DNA from 2 places in the Thauera sp. 63 genome. Region 1 is predicted to be linked to the other one. Evidence: predicted binding sites of a transcription regulator. Region 1 holds the regulator's gene; the other holds the start of a gene.
What was found. The regulator sigma-54, encoded in region 1, starts transcription at its own class of promoters, with help from an activator protein. The targets are predictions, from matches to a motif close to TGGCACGCTTNCTGCTNA.
Positions count from the first base shown of each region.

Region 2: a site for sigma-54 is predicted at 2,590-2,607, ahead of C664_RS04050 (PEP-CTERM sorting domain-containing protein). Genes of this name have one in related genera too.

Region 1 is NZ_AMXC01000011.1:23,306-27,100, forward strand. Features, by position in the region: gene hprK (HPr(Ser) kinase/phosphatase) at 1-494, opposite strand, end outside; gene ptsN (PTS IIA-like nitrogen regulatory protein PtsN) at 463-948, opposite strand; gene hpf (ribosome hibernation-promoting factor, HPF/YfiA family) at 1,085-1,408, opposite strand; gene C664_RS11340 (RNA polymerase factor sigma-54) at 1,426-2,886, opposite strand; gene lptB (LPS export ABC transporter ATP-binding protein) at 2,894-3,616, opposite strand; gene recX (recombination regulator RecX) at 3,603-3,795, opposite strand, start outside.
Region 2 is NZ_AMXC01000003.1:38,805-42,599, forward strand. Features, by position in the region: gene C664_RS04040 (NfeD family protein) at 1-795, opposite strand, end outside; gene C664_RS04045 (RNA-binding S4 domain-containing protein) at 954-1,346, opposite strand; gene C664_RS04050 (PEP-CTERM sorting domain-containing protein) at 1,518-2,462, opposite strand; gene cysN (sulfate adenylyltransferase subunit CysN) at 2,785-3,795, opposite strand, start outside.

The sequences.
Region 1 (3,795 bases):
GCGAGTTCCGACTTGCCTGCGCCCGAATCGCCGGTGATCAGCACGCCCACACCGAGCACGTCCATGAAGACGCCGTGCAAGGAGATCTTCTCGGCCAGTTCCCGTGACAGGTAAAGGCGCAGCTGGTCGATCACGCCGGCCGCGGGCTGCGGCGTGGTGAACAGGGCGACGTCGTGGGCCTCGCAGATGCCGTGGATGATGTTCGAGGCAGCACAGCCGTCGGCGATGATGATGGCCGGTGGCCGGGTCGACAGGATCTCGTTGAGGTGATGGGCGACCTTGTCGGTCGTCTGGCGCCGTGCCCAGGCCAGCTCGGCGGCGCCAATGATCTGCAGGCGCGTGGGGTGGATCAGGTTGAGGTGGCCGACGAGGTCGGCCGGCCAGATACGCTCTTCAGCGACGGCCAGCGTGGCGTCGAGACGTCCGCTGACGTGGGTGAGTTCAAGGCGCTCGCGCTGGGCCTCAAACAGCCTCGCGACGCTTGTCTGCCGCATCGGTACCCCAGTCGAGGAACATCTGGTGGATGTGTTCGGCGTCGGGCGCGTTCAGCAGTGCCTCGCGGAAGGCGCGGTCGCTGAACATCTGCGCGAGCTCGGACAGGAGCTGCAGGTGGGTCTCGTTGGCTTGCTCGGGCACCAGCAGCACGAACAGGAGATTCACCGGGCGGCCATCGGGCGCATCGAACTGCACCGGGGCAGCCAGGCGCAGGAAGGCGCCGGCCGCTTCCTTCAGGCCCTTGATGCGGCCATGCGGGATGGCGATGCCCTGGCCGAGGCCTGTGGAGCCCAGCCGTTCTCGAGCGAACAGGCTGTCGAACACCAGAATGCGGGCGATGCCCTGGTTGTTCTCGAAAAGCAGCCCCGCCTGTTCGAAGACACGCTTCTTGCTGCTTGCATCGAGATCGACCACCACATTGGACAGTGGCAGGAGTTGAGGTATCAGGCTCATTCGCAGTGGAGCTTGCGCAGCGCCGTTGCCGCTGGCGCCGCGCTGGGCGATCGGACGGACCGGGATGCGTTGAAGCCGCGTCTTGAAAACGCGCGCATTATACCCACACCCCGGACATAAAACCGCAACCTGGCAATCAGGCTTCCGGCTCCTGATGCTTCAGGGCTTCGTGGTTGTGGTCGGCCATCTTCTGCTTGTATTTCTGCACCTGACGATCGAGCTTGTCAGCCATCGAGTCGATGGCGGCGTACATGTCTGCGTCGTCGCTTTCGACGAAGAGATCCTTGCCGCGCACGTGCAGCGTGACTTCGGCCTTCTGCTTCAGCTTTTCGACGGAGAGGATCACCGCCACGCTGGTGACGTTGTCGAAGTGGCGGATGACGCGGTCAAGCTTGGTGCTCACGTAGTCACGGATGGCCGGGGTGACCTCGACGTGGCGCCCGGTGATGTTGAGATTCATGGTAACTCCTGTTGTTGTCAGATCGATTTGCGCAGACTGACCGGCGGGATATTCAGTGATTCGCGGTACTTCGCGATGGTGCGTCGTGCGACCACGATACCCTGCTGGCCCAAAACTTCTGCAATCCTTGCGTCGGACAGCGGCTTCTTGCTGTCCTCGGCGTCCACCAGTTGACGAATCAGCGCCCGAATCGCCGTGGAAGAGGCCGCTCCGCCAGTGTCGGTGGAGACGTGGCTGCCGAAGAAATACTTGAGTTCGAACACACCGCGCGGCGTCGCCATGTATTTCTGCGTCGTGACGCGCGAAACGGTGGATTCGTGCAGTTCGAGCTGGTCCGCGATCTCCCGGAGAGTGAGTGGCCGCATCGCCACGTCTCCATGATCGAAGAACTGCCGCTGCTGGTCAACGATGGCTTGGGAGACCCGCAGGATGGTGTCGAAACGCTGCTGGACGTTCTTGATCAGCCAGCGTGCTTCCTGTAACTGGCCGGTCAGGCCGCCGCCCTGGCCGCGGTTCTGCTGCAGCAGGCTGGCGTAGAGCCGGTTGACGCGCAGGCGCGGCATCGCGTCCTGGTTGAGGCTGACGGTCCAGCGTCCGCGGATCTTGCGCACGATGACGTCAGGCAGCACGTAGCGCGTCTCGGAGACGGAGTGGCGCGAGCCCGGATGCGGGTCGAGGCTGCAGATCAGAGCGTGGGCAGCGCGCAGCTGGTCGTCGTCGCAACCGGTGTGTTTCTTGAGGCGCGCGAAGTTGCGCTCGGCGAGCAGTTCGAGATGCTGGTCAACGATCTCGAGCGCGAGCATCTGCGTCGGCGTCTCGGGCATCGCTCGCAGCTGCAGCGACAGGCATTCCTGCGGGCTGCGTGCGCCGATGCCGGCAGGGTCGAGGTGCTGTACGTGGCGCAGCGCGATGGAAAGCTCGTCGAGGTCGATGTCGAGCTCGGGTGGCAGCAACTCGAGCAACTCCTCGAGCGGCTGGTGCAGGTAGCCGTCGTCGTCCAGCGCCTCGATGATGAAGCGCACCAGCGCGCGGTCGCGGTCGGAGAGCGGCGACAGCGCGACCTGCTCGTCGAGGTGGTCGCGAAGCGACAGCTCGGCCGCCTGGAACTCCTGGAAGTCGGTGTCGTCGTCATCGTCGCGCTTGGCCTGGGCGCCACTGCCGACGTTGGACCAGTCGATGCCTTCCTCGTTGTCCTCGCGATCGTTCGCCTTTCCTGCTTCGCCGTCGCTGGTGGCCTCGGCGCTGGTTTCGCGTTCGCGCTCGCGCTCACGTTCGGCAGGCGGGGTGCTGGTGGCGAGACCGGGCTGCGGCACGAAGTCGTCGATCTCCTCGCGCTCGAGCATCGGGTTCTCGAGCAGGAAGCGCTCGATCTCCTGGTTCAGCTCGAGCGTGGACAGCTGCAGCAGCTTGATCGACTGCTGCAGCTGAGGCGTCAGCGTGAGGTGCTGCGAGAGCTTGAGCTGGAGGCTGGGTTTCATTCGGGCGCTAGAGGCGGAAATGTTCGCCGAGGTAGACCTGGCGCACCTTCTCGTTGGCGATGATCTCGTCAGGCTGGCCGCTGGCGAGCACGCGACCCTCGCTGATGATATAGGCGCGATCGCAGATGCCAAGCGTCTCGCGCACGTTGTGGTCGGTGATGAGCACGCCGATGCCGCGTTCCTTGAGGAAGCGGATGATCTTCTGGATATCGATCACGGCGATCGGGTCGACGCCGGCGAAAGGCTCGTCGAGCAGGATCAGGCGCGGATCGGTGGCGAGCGCGCGGGCGATCTCGCAGCGGCGGCGTTCGCCACCCGACAGGGAGATCGCGGTGTTGTCGCGCAGGTGGGTGATGCCCAGTTCCTCGAGCAGTTCCTGCAGGCGCTCGTCGATCTGGCGTGACTCCAGCCCCTGCAGTTCGAGCACCGCGCGGATGTTCTCGGCCACCGTGAGCTTGCGGAACACGCTCATTTCCTGCGGCAGGTAGGACAGGCCGAGGCGGGCACGGGCGTGAATCGGCAGGTGGGTGAGATCCTTGCCGTCCAGCCCGATCTGGCCACCGTCGGCACGCACCAGGCCGACGATCATGTAGAAGCAGGTGGTCTTGCCCGCCCCGTTGGGGCCGAGCAGGCCGACGACCTCGCCCGAGCCGACCTCGAAGCCGACGTCGTGCACCACCGTGCGCGCCTTGTAGCGCTTCTGCAGACCGGCGACCTTAAGCAGACTCATCGTAGGGCTCTTTCAGCAGCTTGCGGATCAGGTCGGGCGCAAAGCCGCGGGTTTGCAGGAAGCGCGCCTGCCGGGCCCACTCGCGGGGGTCGGTCGGCGGCTCGCGGAAGCGGCCATGCAGCACGCTGCGGGCACGCTCGATCTCGGACTCGGTACATTCGCCGGCGATGGCCTCGTCG
Region 2 (3,795 bases), on a different contig from region 1:
GGCCAGGTCCGCCGTGGCGAGCGTGCGCTTGCCGTCGAGGACCGCGATCTCCCGGCCGTCGAGTTTGTGCAGCAGGTCGGCGGTGTCCATGGCGATGATGTCGATCACCCCCTTCGCCAGCGCTTCCTCGGCGGACAGGCTGGCCGCCTCGCGCACCGCGCGCTCGGCGAAATCGACATCGCGACCGCGCAGTTGCGCAAGGCTGCGGATGTAGGCCGTGGCGTCGGACATGGACTTGGCGGCCATGGCATCGGCCGGGCTGCGGGCGGTTGCGGGGCTTGCAGGCGTCTGCTCTGTCGTCCGCTCATCGGACGTGGCGGCGGGAGTGTCCGTCTCCTCTTCCCGCGGCGCAGTGCTGCCGGGTTGAGGGCCGCCGAGGCCGATGGCGACGGGCGTCGCGGCACCGAGGTTGGTCGCCGGCGCCATCGCGGCGATATGGCTGGCGTAGAGGATGTAGGTACCCGCACTCGCCGCTCTGGCGCCCTCCGGGGCGACGAAGCCTGCGACCGGTACGGGCGAGGCGAGGATGTCCTTGATGATGCTGCGCATCGAGGTGTCGAGCCCGCCGGGGGTGTCCATCTCGATCACGACCAGTTGCGCGCCGCGCGCGGTGGCCTGAGCCAGTCCCTTGTGGATGTAGTCGGCGCTGGCCGGGCCAATGACGCCGTCGATCCGCAGTACAAGCGCGAAGCCGGAACTGCCGTTGGCGGCAAGGAGGGTCAGGCCGGCACTGCCGAGCAAGAGAAACAGCAGGGCGACGACATGGCGGAAGACAATCCCATGTCGGGTCGACATCGACACTCTCCTCGGGCGGTCGCGGCATCAGTGTGGCGAATCCTGATGATCGGAGTGTCGGAGGGTGGCCGAAGTTCAGCGCTTCGGCTGCATGGGTGGCGATGGTGCCGGTGAAGGGCGGGCCTGACTGCGATGTGCCCGCCCGCCGCGGGCCGATTTCAGTATCCGCCGAAGCGGTCGATCCGACGGCGATCACGCTTGGTCGGGCGGCCATGCAGGTCGGCGCCCGGCGGTGCGGCGAACCTGCGCAGCTCGCGCGCGCGCTCACGCTGTTCGATGCTTTCGGTCGTTTCTTCGTAAAGCGTTTGCGCGACCGTCGCCGATCCGCGTTTTTCGGCAATCGCGCGCACGACGACCGAGCGGGTGTCCTCGCCGATGGTGACGTCGATCCGGTCTCCAGCCTTGACCTCGCGGGCGGGCTTCACCGCTGCGCCATTGAGCTTGACCTTGCCGCCATCGACGGCCTCGGTGGCAGCAGTACGATGCTTGAAGAAGCGGGCTGCCCACAGCCATTTATCGAGACGGGTTGCGCTGAGTTCTGTGCCGGTCACCTGCTGCGGTCCTGCCGAGTGGATCGTCGCCGCATTATCTGCAATGCGGGCGCCGCGGCAAAGCGGAAAGAACTGAGGGGCGCCGGGCCGGGCAGCACCACCTGGGCCTGCACAAAAAAATCGGACCACGCGCTGGTGGTCCGATTCGTCCTGCCGGAAAGCGCTCTGGTCTTACTGGCGCATACGCCGACGCGCCAGGGCCGCCAGTCCGAGGCCGAGGAGGGCGAGCGTGCCCGGTTCGGGTACGTTGTTGTCGTCGCCACCGACATCCGACTGACGTGCGCCCATCACGTAGGCGTAGGTCAGGGTTGCCGACTGACCCGCCTCGAGATCACCAATGAACCATGCCATCTGCAGGCCGTAGTCGCCGTCGTTGAAAGGGGTGGCCGAACCGAACACCGGGCCGTAGCCGGCCAGAACGTTGTAGGGATCATCGTTGTTGCAGCAGGAGGTGTTGATCCCGGTGTTCGAGCGGTAGACGTTCTGCAGGTCGAGGATGCCAATCGTCAGACCGGTACTCAGCCCCGCGGCGGAGACGAGGTCCTCGGGCGCAAACAGGGTGTTGCCACGCGTGTTCCGGGTGTCATACGAGTTGAAACGGTTGACGTCCGGATCCGGGTCGAGGTGGCGGCCGAACACCAGGTCGCCGAGGCTCTGCAGGGCGGTGATCACCGTCTGCACGACGACGCGCTCGTCGCCGTTGTTGAAGAAGTAGCTGTTGGTGATGCTCAGCGAACCGGCGAGGCTGCCGGTCCAGCTTGCCGCGTTGTCGTAGCCTTGGGCGGCGCCGCCCGTCAGCAGCGTCGGCGAGGCAAATCCGAAGTCTTCAGTCCACGCATTGTTGTTGACGCGGAATCCTGTCTCCGCGCTGTTGATCGCGAAGCCCTCGCTCGGGGTGCCCGGGGTCAGGTAGTCGTTCGGGATGCCGCCAGGTGCGAAGTTCTGCGTGCCGGTCGAGTCGTGCAGGATGCCAGGCGAAGTCGAGCCGTTGCTGCCAAGGGTGCCGTAGTCGCTGATACCGACGCGCACGTAGTTACCGGTGAGGGTCAGCGGCGCGGCCATGGCACTTGCAGCAAAGCCCGTCGTGAGCAGCGCGGAGAGAAGAAGATGCTTCATTGTTCAGTCCCCTGAGTTGATCCATGCGTGATGCCGAGTGCGTCGAGACGAGGTGAGTGCTTCTCGCGGTCCGCCCTTCTATCGCAGTCGCATCACAAAGTTTGCATTAGAAATAATGCATATAGCTTAAGCACCATTCGTGCCAAGATTTAAAGCGGAGAGTTTTCAAGGGTCTAGGCATACAAGCGGGAGTGAGGTGTAAAAAAAACCGACGCAACGCCAGACGTAAGAGCGTGCGTGGTGGTAGGGCGTAGACGAAGAAAAGCCGGGCGACGACACCTCACGGAGATGTCGTCGCCCGGCTCGGGATGGGTGAAGGCATTCAGCCGATCATGCCCGCACCCACCGTGTTGTTGGTGCTCTCGTCGATGATGATGAAGGCGCCGGTGGCGCGGTTGTCCTTGTAGCGGTCGGCGACGATCGGCTGTGCGAGCTTGAGCGTGACACGGGCGATGTCGTTCATGGCGAGGCCGGTGCTCGCTTCTCGCTCCAGAGTGTTCACATCGAGCCGGTAATCGATGGTCGCGACCTTGGCCTTCACTTCGCGAGTGGTGTGCCGCACCAGGTAGGTTCGGGCCGGATTCAACGGGGTTTCCGACAGCCAGCACACGGTGGCGTCGACTTGCTTGACGGGCTCTGGCGCCTCGCTCGACTTCACGATGAGGTCGCCGCGCGAGATGTCGATCTCGTCTTCCAGCAGCAGGGTCACCGATTGCTCGTGGATCGCGCGCGGCAGGCTGGCGCCCCCGAGTTCGATGCGCTTGACGCGGCTGGTGGCTCCCGAAGGCAGCACGGTGACGGCGTCGCCGACGGCGATCTCGCCCGATTCGACCCGGCCCATGAAGCCGCGGTAGTCGTGCAGCTCGGGGTTGGCGGAATCCTGCGGGCGGCACACGAACTGCACCGGCAGGCGGAAGTTCTCGGCCTGTTCGGTGTGGGCGGCGGGGGCGTTCTCGAGGATGTCGAGCAGGGTCGGGCCGTCGTACCAGCCGAGGCGGTCGCCGCGATCGACGATCATGTCGCCTTCCAGCGCCGAGATCGGGATGAAGCGCACGTCATTGATGCCGAGCCTGGCGGCGAAGGCGAGGTATTCGGCCTTGATGCGCTCGAACACGGCCTGGTCATAGTCGACCAGGTCCATCTTGTTGACCGCGACCACCAGGTGTGGAATGCCGACCAGGCTGGCGAGGTAGGAGTGGCGGCGGGTCTGCGTCAGTACGCCTTTGCGCGCATCGATGAGGATGATCGCCAGGTTGGCCGTGGAGGCGGCGGTCACCATGTTGCGGGTGTACTGCTCGTGGCCGGGGGCGTCGGCGATGATGTACTTGCGCCG